2 linked regions of the Euzebya rosea genome follow. The protein of the gene in region 1 interacts with the protein of each later gene in a pairwise test. Links are inferred from orthologs where the notes say so. Each region holds a gene or a part of one and is shown on either strand. Other genes may lie near its edges. The genes, in order: rsfS and CUC05_RS11325.

Region 1 (7,204 bases):
CCTGAGGGGGTAGCGACGTGGCCGTCTGATCACCACAGTAACGAACGCATCCACTGTTCGCCGAGCAACTTTCACCATCCGTTCAGCGATTTCGGGCGCGCTCCGGAGCACAGGTGGACGGTCGGACAGGGCCGTACCCGGTGCTGCGCGGCCGTGCCTGCGGTCGCGTCAGCCGGTGGCGCCGCGGAGGACGTCCTCGAGGGGTTCGGGGAGGGGAGCCGGATGGACCTCCACACCCAGCCGCTGCAGCAGCGCGCCGGCCTCGGGCAGCGACACCCGACAGCCGCGATGCCTGACGTCGGTGAGGTCGAAGTCGTAGCCGACGGCGCCGGTCAGGTCCGCGTCCACCAGGGTCGCGCCGTCGAAGCGCGCATCGGTGAGGTCGGTGAAACGCAGGTCGGCGCCGGTCAGGTCGCAGCTGCCGAAGTCGACCTCCCGTGCCCGGCAGGCGTGGACGACGAGGTCGGTGAGCGCCACGCCGTGGAAGGTGGCGTAGTCGAGGGTGCAGTCGGCGAAGCGGAGGCCCGGTCCGATGCGGAACGCCGACCATTCCAGACCGGTCCAGTCGACCCCGGCGAGGTTGGTGCGCAGGAAGGTCGTGTCGTCCATCCGCGTGCCGACGAACGATGCGCGACGCAGATGGCAGTCGACGAACCGGCACGACTCCAGCCGTGCACCCGCCAGCGACAGCCCCTCCGCCGTCACCCCCTCGATGGTGCAGCCGACCAGCTCGGCGCCGTGCAGGCCCTCCAGGTCGGTGAGATGCTCGTCCACGATCACGTCGGTCATCGCGCCACCGTAGGTCGAGGGTGTGTCATCGGCGGGTGTCCCCGTCCGGTGGGATCACCGCTCGAGCTCCTCCGCCAGGCGCGTCGCGACAATGGTGACCAGGGCCCGGTCGGCGTCGGGGGCCTCGGTGGCGGCGACGGGGAAGTAGCCGAAGCGCACGTCCTCGGCGACATCGACGTTCCACGACCCCGTCTCCGAGACCGCGGCGGCCAGTCCCAGCCCCTCCACGGGAGTCCCCAGCGGGTCGTCCCGACTGCTGGCGAAGAGGGACCGGGTGACGTCGTCCCGTGCCACCTCCACCTGCAGGACGATGGTGTGGATGGGGTCGGTGACGGTCCAGCCGCACGTCACGAAGGCCAGGGCGTCGTCCTGCTCGACGGTGGCCGTCGGTGGGGCCTGCGGGACCGCTCCCAGCGCGTCGAGGAAGTCCTCGTCGTCGAGCAGCCGCTCGCACAGGGTGGCGTCGAGCACGCGGACGGCGTCCGGACCCTCCCCCGACTCCGAGGCGTCGCCGGACGGGTCGATCGCCGTGACCCCGGGATCGACAGCGACGGTGTCGACGGGATCGACGTCGCCGTCCCCACCCGTGCAGCCCCAGGCGAACAACAGGAGGAGCGCCACCACCGCGGCACGTCCCGTGGCCTCCACGCGACCGTCCCCTCCCTGCGACACCCGGCCCGACATGATCGGCACACCCTTGCAGACCGCCACCTGGCCGACAAGGTGACCGCGGGGTCCGGGCGGTACGTTGCGGCCGTGACGCCACCGACGACACCCGATGCCGTGCTCCGCCAGTGCGAGGCCCTCCTCGACGCCGACAGCGAAGGGGGACAGGCCAGCGTCGCCGAGCGCATCCTCCGCGGGTACCGGGGGCTGGACGACGCCGGCCGACGTGCGGTGCTGGTGGGCCTCGGACGGCCCATGGATCCGGTGCCGGCCGCGGTCACCGCGGCGGCTGCGGCCTGGGACGAGCAGCAGACCACCGAACGGCTGCAGGCGTTGCTGCGGGCCACCAAGCCACCTCGACGCGAGCTGCTGCGCCGGCTGCACCTCGCACAGGGCGCCACGCGGGCGCTGGTGGACCTCCGCCGGGACCTGCTCGCCGCTGTCGACGACGAACCCGACCTGCAGCGCGTCGACCTGGACCTCCGCTTCCTGCTGCGCTCCTGGTTCACCCGGGAGTTCCTCGAGCTGCGACGCATCGACTGGACCACCCCGGCCTTCGTGCTGGAGCGGATCGCCACCAACGAGGCGGTGCACGAGGTCTCCGACTGGCTGGACCTGCGTGCCCGGGTGAGGCCATCGGACCGACGCTGCTACGGCTTCTTCCACCCGGCGATGCCCGACGAACCGCTGATCTTCGTGATGGTCGCCCTGACCGACACGCTGCCGACCACCATCGCGTCGGTCCTCGAGACGCACCGCGAGGCCCTGGCGGAACCGGACGCGACGATGGCGGTCTTCTACTCCATCTCCAACTGCCAGCCGGGCCTGCGGGGTGTGTCGCTCGGCAACTTCCTCATCAAGCAGGTGGCCGCGACGATCGCCGCGGACCTGCCGCAGGTCCGGACGTTCTGCACGCTGTCCCCCATCACCGGCCTCGCCCGATGGGCCGACGGACCGGCCCCCGACCCCGCTGCCCAGGCCGCGAGGTATCTGGTCGAGGCCCGACGCGACGACGGGCAGCCCCTGGACCCGGTCGCTCGCTTCCACCTGGGCAACGGCGCCGTCCTCGACCGCATCCTGCCCGACGCCGACCCCTCCCCCCGCGGGATGGACCGGGCGTTCGGCACCATGTGCAGCTACCGCTACGACCTGGACCGGGTGGCCGCCAACCACGACGCCTACGCCACCGACGGCACGATCGTGACCGGCCCGGCGGTGGATGCCCTGCTGCGCTGACGGCACTTCCCCGACGTACCCGACAGCCGACCACGGCAGCCGGATACCTGGTCCGAGAACGACGAAACCCGCCGGTTCACGGCGGGTCGTTCGTGGAGCTGAGGGGAATCGAACCCCTGACCTCTACTCTGCCAGAGTAGCGCTCTACCAATTGAGCTACAGCCCCGTTGCGGGTTCGGCAGTGTAGCAGCACATCTGCCGATTCACCCAAACCGGGTTCCCGATCCTCAGCCGTCGGCGGCTGCCACGGCCGGATCGGTGAACGGCACGCGTGGCGCGTCGCTCCACAGCCGCTCGAGGTCGTACACGTCACGCTGCGCCGCCGTGAAGGCGTGCACCACGAAGTCGCCGAAGTCGAGCACGACCCAGCCGGACTCCTTCTGCCCCTCACGACCGATCGGCTTGCGGCCGTGGTGCTCGCGGAGCTGGTGCTCCACCTCGTCCACGGCGCTGCCGAGCTGGCGGTCGTTGGTGGTGGAGAAGACCAGGAAGTAGTCGGTGATCCCGACGAGGGGACCGACGTGCATGATCGCCACGTCCTTGGCCAGCTTCTCGCAGGCGGCCTCGGCAGCGGTCAGGACCTGGTCGCGGATGCGGTCCAGGTCGGCGTCACCGGTGGTGGGGATGGATTCGGTGGAGGTCGGCAAGTCGGCTTTTCGTGTCGGGTCGAGTGTCCGTGTCAACGGGCAACGACACGACTCAGAGGCCGCTTGGTACCCGGTCGTCGCCACCCGTGAAGTCTGCTCCGACGACGATGGTCAGGTCGACGACGCTCTGGGGCTGGCGACTCACCAGAATCGTACCGACGCCCATGGCTGCCCGCACCTGCTCGGCCGCCGCGACCATCGCGGCGGTCTCGTCGTAGATCACGATCTGGGTGACGTCGTGGTCGAAGTCCGGGGCGTTGTCGCTGAGCACGATGCGGAAGCCCAGCCCCTCCAGCGCCGCGTCGACCTGCTGGCCGACCCCCGGCACGCCGACGCCGTTGAGCACCTGGATGGGGACGGCCTCGGCACCGCCTCCCTCGGGGATGGCGCCCGGGAGCTGCTGGAGGATCAGGTCGTCCACGTCGCCGCTGCGCATCTGGTAGCTGGTGGCCAGCTGATCGTCGGCGGTGCCGAGCGGGGTGACGGGCAGCAGGTGGAAGGTCAGCCGGCCGTCGGCCATCGCGTTGCCGAGCCCGCCGAGCAGGGTCGAGACCGCCGCGGGCTCCAGGTCGGTGTCGAAGCCCCCGAGGTCGTCGGCCAGCACCTCCTCGCGGACGCCGTCGTCGGCGAGCAGGGGCAGGACCGCCTCCAGGACCGCCTGCTGGCGGCTGTAGGTGTCCAGCTCGGTCTCGCCGCGCTGCTGGAAGGACCACAGCTGGGCGAGGCGGGGGCCGGGAAGGTGCTGCTCGCCGGTCTCGAACGCAAGGACCCCGGTGCCGTCGTCGGATCGTTCGACGAGCTGGGCCTCGACGTCGACGGTGGCGCCGCCCATCCGGTCAAGCATGCGGCCGAGCTGCCGGTCGTCGATGGCCAGGCCGCCGGCCAGCTCGATGCCGAGGGCGTTCTCGACGGTGGCGACGGTCAGGTCGGTGCCGCCGTACTGCTGGGCGAGGCCGAGGCGGTCCAGCCCGACGCCGGGGATCTCCACCAGCAGGTCGGAGGGGAGGAAGATCACCGATGCCCCGGCGTCGGCGTCGTTGGCCAGCAACGAGAGGCCGACGGCACGAGTGCCGGTGCTGTCGCCGCCCGGCGTCCACGGACTGGTGCGCACCAGCAGCGCGGCGCTGCCGTCGACGACCGCGGCGACCGGGCTCGGCCCGTCCTCAGCGGCGGGAGGGTCGTCGGTGGGGTCGCGGTCGAGGACGACGGAGCCGATGACGACCAGCGCAACGCCGACGCCGATCGCGGCGATGACCGACGCGAGGCGCTGCAGCCGCTTGGCGCGACGGGCGGCGCGCTGGGCCCGACGCCGGCCGGCCTGGCGGCGCGAACGGCGTCCGCCCGCCCGGCGCTGTCGCGGGGCGGGTTCGTCGGTCGGCTGCTCGGTGTCGGTGTCGGTCACGGGTGGTTCCAGGGTCTCCATCTCAACCCCTCACCTCGGCGGCCGCAAGGCCGCGTCCCGTGGTGCCGTAGAGGCCGTGCTTGCGCGCGAACTCCTCGACCTCCCTCGGGATGAGGTAACGAACCGGCCGTCCGGCGGCGAAGCGGGCACGGACGTCGGAGGAGGAGATGGCCAGCGCCGGGACGTCCAGCAGCATGACGCGCTCGGTCAGGTCGTGGTCGCGGAGGGCGGAAAGGTCGTAGCCGGGCCGGGTGGCGGCGACGAAGGTGGCCAGCCGCATGGCCTCCTCGGCGTCCTTCCAGGTGAGGATGTTGAGGATGGCGTCGGCGCCGGTGATGAAGAACAGCTCGGTGTCCTCCAGCCGGTCGCGCAGGTCGCGGAGGGTGTCGACGGTGTAGGTGCTGCCCTGCCGGTCGACCTCCAGCCGGCTGACGGAGAAGTGGGGGTTGGCTGCGGTCGCCAGCACGGTCATCAGGTAGCGGTGCTCGGCGGAGGTGACGTCGTGGTCCTTCTGCCACGGGGCACCCGCCGGGATGAAGACCACCTCGTCGAGGCCGACGTCCACGCGCGCCTGATCGGCGGTGACGAGGTGCCCCAGGTGGATGGGGTCGAACGTCCCGCCCATGATCCCGAGGCGTCGTGGCCGGTGCGCTGCCATGACCACCGAGTCTAACTACACGGCGGTGACTTCAACATCACCCCCACCAGCCACACTGGCCACACCCGTCACGGGCCACGCGAGTCGGCTGCGTCCACCACCCCACGCGTGTCGGGTAGTCACGACGGGCGGCCCGGTATCCGACGAGGTCAGGGGGTGGAGCGGTGCTGCGGGTGGCCGGAGGTGATGCGGCGCGCCTTCATCTCGGCCTCGTGGATGTGACGGACCCCGCCGGCCAGGTGGTCCATGGCACCTCGGTGGGCGGCGCGGACAGCCGACCAGTAGCCGTCGTCGTACTCCTCCACGACCTGGAAGGACCAGCGACCGTCGAGGACGTTGCGACCCACGATCTCGCGCTCGAGCTCGTCGGCGACCTCGTCGTGGCCGGCCTCCCGCAGCTGCTCGACGGCCTCGCCGATCTTCAGGTCGGCGGTCCCGCAGAGCTGGTGGAAGCTGTAGAGGTGACCTCGGGCACGTTCGACGGTCTCGACGGCCTCGCCGAGGGTGCCGAGGGCCCGCACGGTTGCGTCGTCGACGCCGTCGGGGCGGCGGTCCAGGTCGTGGTCGGTGCTCATGGTCCGGGTGGTTCCCAGTTGCCCCGTGGATCACGCATCGAACCGAGCCGATGACCGATCGGTGACGTCGGACCCTCCAGCACTTCACGAGCAGGAACGACCGGCGTAGCGTGACGGGCACATCGAGGTGAGGGGTCCGCAGTGCTCAAGCCACGCTTCGCGATCAACGTGTACACCATCGGCGGCCTGGTCTTCCTGGTCGTCGGAGCCGGCTTGGTCGTCATGTCACAGGCCGTGCCGCTCTCGTCGTTCGTCACGTTGCCCATGGGTGGGGGTTTCGGGCTGATCGGCGTGATCTGGACGGTGCTGGCCGGGCGGCGGGGCAGCCTGCGGGAACCGCGTGGGCTGGCGCAGTCCGGCCAGCGCACGACGGCTCGACTGGCCGCGGTCCAGGCCACCGGGTCGGTCAGCCGGACGAGCGAGTACGGCCCGATCGCCAGCCAGGTCTTCCGCTTGGACCTGGAGCTCGTGCACCCCGCCCGGGGGCCGGTGACGGTGCGTGTGTTCCGCAGCCTGCGGGGCCCGCAGGTCCTGTCCGCCGTGCAGGGGACGGAGGTGCCCGTGGCCGTCGACCCCGCCAACCCACGCCGCATCGCGATCCTGTGGGACCAGGTCGCCCTCGCGCCGCGCGACCAGGCCATCGCGCAGCAGGTCATGCACGCGCTCGGCCACCAGTTCCCGGCCGGGCCGGGCTTCGGCGTCTGACCGCCCCTCCCCCGCCGGGTGATCAGGCGATCGACTCGATGAACGACGCCAGCTGGTTGAGGTTGCGGCACTCCACCATCCGGTCGCACACCAGCGCGTAGTCCGACGCGACGGAGTCACCGGAGTCCCACTGCACGGCGGGTTCGGGGTTCAGCCAGAACAGCCGCTTGGAGTGCTCCTTCATCTCCTTCAGCGCCCAGGTGTTGGCGGCGCGGTAGTTGTTGCGGGCGTCACCCAGCACGATGACCGTCGAGCGCGGCGTCAGCGCCGAGCGGAACCTGCGCGCGAACACCTCGAAGGCGTGCCCGTAGTCGGAGTGGCCGTCGAGCCACACCAGGTCCGCCTCGGTCTGCATCCGCGCCATCCCCCCGGAGAAGTCGCCGTCGGCGAACAGGTGGGTGACCTCGTCGCAGGTGTCGATGAAGGCGAAGGACCGCACCCGCGAGAACTGCCCCTGCAGCGCATGGGTGAACATCAGCGTGAACTTGGCGAACGCGGCCACCGATCCCGACACGTCGCAGATCAG
Region 2 (7,300 bases), on another replicon or contig:
CCCGGTCGTGCGTGGGCTGGTCGGGCGTGGGCTGGTCGGGCGTGTGGTCGGGGGTCACGTGGCGGCCCCGTAGAGCTCGAGCACTCGGCGGATCGCCCGCGGTGCCACGTCGGGGTCGAGCGGTCGTTCCTCCGCCACACGGGTCGTGCCGTGTCGGACGCGCTGGCCGATGTGGTTGCGTTCGGTCGGCGTGTACCGCGAGAACGTGCGGCGCAGCAACGGCAGCAGGTCGTCGAAGACCTCGACGTCGACGGAGCTGATCCATCCGTCGAGCATGCCCAGCAGGGTCGGATCCAGCAGCAGGAGCGCGGCGTCGCCGTCGAGGAACCCGTCGACCCACGAGGCCGCGTCGCGAGCGGGGCGGGCCGGCGACAGGGCACGCGAGACCCGCGCGGCCACGTCCTCGGCCGGGAGGTGCCCGCCGTCCAGCAGGTAGCGGACCGTGCGCCCGACGATGCCGTCGTGGACCCGGCGCCGGTCCACCAGCTTGGCGACCGCCTCGACCCACATGCCGGTCAGCGCGGGATGGTCGAGCATCCTGACGGCGGCGATCACCGCGTCGATGCCCCTGCGGGCCTGCAGGGCCGCGTCGTCGTCGAGCCCGACCACGGCGGTGGAGAGGCCGGCGCAGATCCGCCGGACCAAGCTGTCGAGCACGTCACGCAGCCGGCTGGTGTCGAGCTGGCGCACGTCGCCGTAGCGGCACACCCTGGCGAGGGGTTCGGTGGCGCGCATGAGGTGCAACGTGTCGTGGGTCGTGGCCGCCCGGCGGTCGACCTCCTCCACCAGGGCACCAGTCGCCTCGGGCAGGTCCGCGGGCAGGCATTCGTGCAGCAGGTCGACGACGTCGACGAGGTGCTCGGCGTTCCGTGCCCGTTCGACGGCCCGGACGGTCGCGGCCTGCTCGACGGTGCCGCCGTGGACCGACGCGGCGATGACGGCCACGGCGAGCTCGGGCGTCCACTGCAGCGTCCAGCCCTCCTTGAAGGTTCCCGTCGTGCCGCCGGCGTCAGCGTGCCGACCCCAGCGGATGCCGAGCAGCAGGAGGCGGTGCAGCAGGATGGACTTGGCGGCACCAGCTGGTGTGCGCAGGTCACAGACGATCGTCTTCGCCTCCGCGGTCCGTCGCAGGCGGGCCGACCGGGCCGCGGCGTCCAGGTCCCTGGCGAGCGGGACCTGGGGGACCCCGTCGGGCACGCTCCCCATCTCGTGGCCGACCACGACCTCGTCGTGGATCACCTGCAGCGGTTCGGACCGTCCACCGCAGAGCACGGCCAGCGCCGCGTCGGTGCACTCCACGAGACCGGCGTGGGGACGGCCTCGCAGGGACGCGAGGCTGTTGGCCAGGCGCGCCGCTTCGATCGCCGAGGCGGTGGGGGCCGGAAGATCGGCGTCCCGCAGCGCACGCGCGACCTTGACCATCCAGCGTTCGACCCGCTGGTCGTCGTCGGTGGCGTAGCAGTGCGCGTACCAGCCCGGTGAGGTGACCCCTGCGCCGTACCCCGATCCCGCGGCCAGCCGTCCCGACGTCCACGGCACCCACGTCACGGCGACCTTCTGCCGACGGAGCCCCTTGAGCGTCGTGGTGTCGGCGGTCCTGGTCGGGAACCGGTCGGGGGTCAGCGCCGGCGCGTGGTAGGCCCCGCAGACCACGACGACCGGCCCCTCCCCGGACGCCATGACCTGGCGCAGCACCCGGCGCATGGCGGCCTCGCGGCGTCGCAGGTGCGGGTCGTCGGTGTGGCCGGCACGCATGGCGGCGATGGCCTCGGTGATGGCGGCGAACCCCTCCGCCGCGGTGTGGCGGTGTTCCACGGCGTCCTCCCACCAGCGCTCGGCGTCGGTGTACCCGGCGGCAGCGGCGAGCTGTCCGATGGGGTCGATCCACGTCTCGGGCTCGTCGTCGCGGTCGTAGCTGTCGGCCAGCTCGTGGGTTGCCGGCAGGTCGGCGAAGGAGACGGCCACGTCGTTGCGGACCGCCCAGCGCAGCGCGTTCCACTCCGGGCTGAACGTGGCCATCGGGTAGAACGACGACCGCGACGGCAGGTCCGGCCGGTAGACCAGGGCCGCGACCGGCGGGACCAGGTCCGCGTCCCCCGCCCACCCGACGATGCCGTCGAGCTCCGGTGGGCCCTCGATGACGACGTGCGCGGGTGCGACCTGCTCCAGCACGGTCAGGACCGACCGTGCCGAACCGGGCCCGTGGTGGCGGACGCCGCAGACGACGACGTCGTCGGTCGGCACCTAGCCCAGCTCCCGGCACGCGGCGTACAGGTCGTCCCAGCCGTCCCGGTCCCGGACCACGGTGTCGAGGTACTCCGTCCACACGATCGCGTCCTGGACAGGGTCCTTGACGACGGCCCCGCGGATCCCGCCGGCGATGTCAGCTGCCGAGACCCGGCCGTCACCGAAGTGGGCCGCGAGGGACAGCCCGTTGGTCATGACGCTGATCGCCTCTGCGGTCGACAGGGTCGAGGAGGGAGTCTTGACCGTCGCGCGACCATCGACGGTCCGTCCCTCCCGCAGCTCCTTGAAGATCGTCACGACCCGCTGGATCTGCGAAAGGGCGTCGAGGTCGGCCGGGAGGGCCAGTGACGCACCGAGGGAGGTGACACGGGCTCGCACGATGTCGACCTCCGCCTCCACGGTGTCGGGAAGCGGAAGGACGACGGTGTTGAACCGGCGACGGAGCGCGGAGGACAGGTCGTTGACGCCCTTGTCCCGGTCGTTCGCGGTGGCGATGACGTTGAATCCGGGGGCCGCCTGGACCTCGGTGTCGAGCTCGGGGATGGGCATCGACTTCTCCGACAGGATGGTGATGAGGGCGTCCTGCACGTCGGCCGGGATGCGCGTGAGCTCCTCGATGCGGCAGACGGATCCCTCCTGCATGGCCCGCATGACCGGCGAGGGGACCATCGCCTCCGCCGACGGTCCCTTGGCCAGCAACGAGGCGTAGTTCCAGCCGTAGCGGATCGCGTCCTCCGGCGTGCCGGCGGTGCCCTGCACGATCCGCGTCGACCGGCCCGAGATGGCCGCCGCCAGGTGCTCCGACACCCACGTCTTGGCCGTGCCGGGCACGCCGAGGAGCAGCAGGGCGCGATCGGTCGCGAGGGTGGCGATGGCCACCTCGACCAGGCGCCGCCGGCCGATGTACTTGGGTTCGATGGCGGTGCCGTCGGGCAGGGTGCCGCCGAGCAGGTAGAGGGCGACGGCCCACGGGGACAGCTGCCACGACGGCGGACGAGGCCGGTCGTCTGCTGCCGCGATGGCGGCCAGCTCGTCGGCGAAGGCGTCCTCGGCGTGCGCACGCTGGGCCGTCGGTGGCTGCGTGGGGCGGTCGGTCATCTGGCGTCTCCGGTCGGGATCGTGTCTGGAGTGGTTGCGTGGGGTTCCGCGGTCGCCGTTCGGTCCGACGTCATCGTGTCGATGGCCCGGTGCAACGAACGGCTGAGCCGGATGCGGTCGATGGCGGACGCCACCATCCGGGCGTGGGGGCCGGAGGGCCTGGCCGTGGCGAGGCGGTCGTCCAGCGTGGGGCCGGCGCGCGTGACCAGCAGGGTGGCCATGGTCCCCAGCGCCGTCCCCGGTCGGGGGTGGGTCGCACACCAGCTGACGACCTCGTCGGTCAGCGCCGCCGGCCACGGCCCGGCGACGAGCGCGAGGAGGTCCCGTAGCCCCTCCATCCACCGATCGCCGCCGGGCGGCAGGACCGATCCGGGGGGCAGGGGCGCCTCGTGGGTCGCGAGCAGCAACGGGCGGAGGCGATCGGCGAAGGTGTCGTCCCGCTGGTCGGCGGCCGCGCGAGCCGCCGCGAGCAGCAGCAGCGGGTGGTCACCGAGGACCGCGACGGCCCCGTCGAGTGATCCGACGACGCCTTCCCACGCCCGACGGGGCGCGGCCGACAGCACCTGGGCATGCCACCAGGCCGTCAGCCCGACAGGAGGGGGTGCTGCCGTCGCATCGGTGAGGTCGGCGGCCGTCGGCCTGACGTCGACGATGGCCACCGTGTCGGTCCGCAGCCGACGCCGCTCGACCCGCAGCATGCCGGGGAGGCGGTCGGCCATGCGGTCGGCTCGGCGGCTGCCGGGCAGGGTGGCGAGGGCCCGTGCGGCGGCGTGGCGAACCCGCGGCGTCTCGTCACCGAGGGCCGCCTCGAGCCACGCCTCGTCGTCGGGGCCGACAAGGTGATCGACGGCCTCGAGCACGTCGGTGCGCACGGCCGCTGGCCAGTGGCCCCATCGCTGCGACACGATCGCGTGGCCGCGGTCGGGGGCGGCCGACCAGAGGCGGGTGGCCGCCACGCGGCGCTGGCGTCCTCCGATCGCCAGCTGCTCCTCCGCGGTGGCGACATCGATCAGGGCGTCGGCCCAGCGGCTCCGGCCCAGCGACGCCAACCAGCGGCCCTGCCGGCCGACGGCGGCGACCGCCTCGGCGGGAACCGGGCGCGGTACCTCGTCGAGCACGTCGGTGAGGTGGTGGCTGGCGATGCGCCAGCCGGCGCTCGCCGCCTCCGCCAACCAGCGGGTCAGCAGTGCCCCCCGGTCGGGACCGGCCACCAGGCCGGACAGGATCGCGTCGAGCAGCTCGAGCGCCGGGCCGGGGGCCACGGTGAGGGACTCCTCGGTCGGGGCCGCCCACCGCGGGTCGACGGATCCGACCGGCTGCGGCCGCAGGCTCGTCCGGCGGGCGGCCCACGCGGCCGCTGCGGTCCGCAGGAGCCGATCCTCGACCGTGCCGTCGACGGGCAGGTCGAGGCCGACGAGCGTCCGCCGGGGCAGGTCCCCACGACGACCGGTGCCGAGCGTGGCATGGGCCACCAGGTCGTTCCACCGCCAGTCCTCGGTCATGCCGTTCGGTCCTGCCAGCGAGCGGTGTCCTGCAGGACCGGGACGGCGAGCAGCCGTCCGTCGATGGCGACGGTCAGCGGTCGGAAGGCGTCGTGGAGCACCTCGCCGAACATGGTCGCGGGGCGCCCGCCGGTGATGGCGAGCGTGGCCCACGGGTCCAGCCCGACCGCGGGCAGCGCACCGCCGGCCCGGTCGACGACGCGTGGGCTGTCGGCGTCGGCGTCCACCAGCCGGACACCCGCGACCGTGCACGGGAACCGGTCCTGCCACGGCGCATCGGCGGCCAGGTCCGCGACGGACCGAAGTGCGGCAGCCCAGCCCTCCTCCGACACCGGCAGCTCGTCGGCTTCGCCGACCGTCACCGGGTCGTCGGCGAACCGGACCCGCCGGGGTGGCCGTCCGGGGTACATCGCCATCTCGACCTCGAGGATGCTGCCGAGCAGCTGCGGTGTGGGCGGGGTGGCGGTACCGCCCGCGAAGTCGAGGAGGATGACGTGGCCCTCGACGGGATGGTGCAGCCACGTGCGCTGCTCCACCACCCGGCCGGTGTCGGAGGTGCCGATGCCGAGGACCGTCCACTCCCCCGCCAGGCGCTCGCCGTCGAGCACCTCGGCGGTCGGTCGTGCCCACCCGAGGAACGTGCGGAGGTCCGCAGCGTCGGCCTGCGGCAGATCGCCCCGCCGTTCCCATGCGGCCACGGTGAGGTGGAGCCGCCCCAGCTCGGAGAGGAGGACCGACGCCCAGTCGTCCCGTCCGGCGATCGTCGTCGGCAACGCCCGCACACGGTCGGCAAGGCCCGGTAGCTGGGCATCGACGAGGCGGGCACCGACGAGGTCCCACCAGGCGTGGGGCCTGGACCGGGTGGCGGCCAGCCCGTCGACGATGACGTCATCCAACCACTGGCGCAGCTCCACCATGCCGCCGTCCATGAGGGCCAGCCGCTTGGCGACGCGCCGGGCCCGGGCCTCGGGGTCGACGGGTGCCCGTCGGTCCTCGGTGACCGCCCGGGACGCCCGTTGCCGGGCGGCGGCCAGCACGTCCTCGGGGGCGTCGGTGGTGCTGCCGAACCCGTCGACGTCGGCCAGCCAGACCAGCAACAACGACAGCCCGTGCTTGCACGGCTGCTTCCGTGACGGGCACGTGCACGTCACGGAAGGCCCCGACAGGTCGACGCTCACCCGGTACGGCGTCGCGCCCGAGCCCTGGCATCGGCCCCAGAGCAGCTGGTCGAGCCGTCCGAGGCCCGACCACGCAGCCGACCGAGCCAGCTTCTTCGCGGCCGCGAAGGAGCTGGCATCGGGTGCGTAGTCCCGCACCCGTTGGGGTCCCCATCGCTCGTCGACCATCGACGAGCGATCCTACGGTTCCCCTGCGACACCGCTCCGAGCCGGCCGCCCGGGGGCGGTCAGCCGCCCGTGATCACCTCGATGGACGACACGACGTCGTTGTCGATGAACGACAGGTCGCCGAGGACCACCCGGCTGGGCGGCGTGGTGAGGCCCGAGTCGATGAGGTACTGCTCGGTCTCCGCCGGCAGGCTGCTGGTCCGCACCCCGAGCTGCGGGCCGTCGATGGCTGCGGCGAGCGGGGCTGCGGCGAGGGCGAGGGTCCAGGCGTCGGCCCGGTCGAGGTTGACGAAGACGAAGTCCTCGCCGGATGCCGGGATGTCGGGCCACAGGTCCTCGGCGATGGCCACGGCGGTGTCCATCCGGTTGATCCCCGCGACCCGCTGGGGGTTGGGGACGACCGCTTCGACGGCCGGGCCGACAACACCCTCCCCGCCGACGAGGACGGTGCGGTCGGGAGCCGCCTGGTCGATGATGCGGGCAGCTGCGGGATGCAGCGTGCCGGTGTCGGTGAGGACGAGGAGGGCGCCCGCACGGGCGTGGACCCATGCCCCGGCGGTGATGGCATCCGGCCAGTTCAGGCCGTACCCGACCACGACGTCACGCGGCGGCAGGCCCTCCTGGATCAGGTCGAAGATCGTTTCCTGGGCGACGGCTTCCGCGGTCTCGAAGCGAGTGGGTCCGAACAGGCGCCGGGTCTCGTAGCCCGCCGTGTCCAGCTCGTCCTGGACGGCCACCGACACCGCGTTGGTCCCTCCGAGCAGGTAGACGACCCCGTCGCCACCGAGCGCCCGGTCGACGGCCGCCCTGGTCCGGGGGTCGAGGTCGGCGTCGGGACCGCCGTCGGTGAAGAGGATGCACTGCACGAACGGCAGCTGTGACCCGGCGAGGGCGTCGGCGAAGTCGTCGTTGCGGGCGATCGCCACCTGGGTCCCGGTCCCGTCGGGGACGAGGAACTCACACACCTGGTTGGCGACGTCCTCGGCGTCACCGGCGCTGCTCCCCGGCAGCCGGCTGGTGCCCGGTTCACCGGGGCTGGGGGTCGGCGTCGGCGTCGGCGTCGGACTCGGCGGGGTGTCCTGCTGGGCGAACCCGGAGTAGCGGGCG

What was found.
Region 2: the proteins of rsfS (region 1) and CUC05_RS11325 interact in binary tests that used the Escherichia coli proteins (3 or more experiments, as listed by UniProt). The link is inferred for Euzebya rosea from one-to-one orthologs.

The regions. Positions count from the first base shown.
Region 1 is NZ_PGDQ01000005.1:16,777-23,980, reverse strand. The notes cover bases 1,629-4,531. They hold rsfS (ribosome silencing factor), read right to left. Parts: upstream 3,339-4,531; coding sequence 2,919-3,338; downstream 1,629-2,918. Other genes in these bases: CUC05_RS07295 (LCP family protein), read right to left, coding at 3,391-4,531; CUC05_RS07310 (malonyl-CoA decarboxylase domain-containing protein), read left to right, coding at 1,629-2,691. Outside these bases: CUC05_RS07320 (pentapeptide repeat-containing protein), read right to left, coding at 169-789; CUC05_RS25100 (hypothetical protein), read right to left, coding at 844-1,500; more of CUC05_RS07310, read left to right, coding at 1,546-1,628; more of CUC05_RS07295, read right to left, coding at 4,532-4,761; nadD (nicotinate-nucleotide adenylyltransferase), read right to left, coding at 4,763-5,398; CUC05_RS07285 (hypothetical protein), read right to left, coding at 5,548-5,973; CUC05_RS07280 (hypothetical protein), read left to right, coding at 6,115-6,678; CUC05_RS07275 (vWA domain-containing protein), read right to left, coding at 6,701-7,204. UniProt on the Escherichia coli protein: Functions as a ribosomal silencing factor. Interacts with ribosomal protein uL14 (rplN), blocking formation of intersubunit bridge B8.
Region 2 is NZ_PGDQ01000007.1:72,810-80,109, forward strand. Bases 1,296-4,294 are described here. They hold CUC05_RS11325 (ATP-binding protein), read right to left. Parts: upstream 3,346-4,294; coding sequence 2,245-3,345; downstream 1,296-2,244. Other genes in these bases: CUC05_RS11320 (DUF5682 family protein), read right to left, coding at 1,296-2,244; CUC05_RS11330 (DUF5691 domain-containing protein), read right to left, coding at 3,342-4,294. In the rest of the region: CUC05_RS11315 (VWA domain-containing protein), read right to left, coding at 1-58; more of CUC05_RS11320, read right to left, coding at 55-1,295; more of CUC05_RS11330, read right to left, coding at 4,295-4,847; CUC05_RS11335 (SWIM zinc finger family protein), read right to left, coding at 4,844-6,193; CUC05_RS11340 (cell wall-binding repeat-containing protein), read right to left, coding at 6,253-7,300.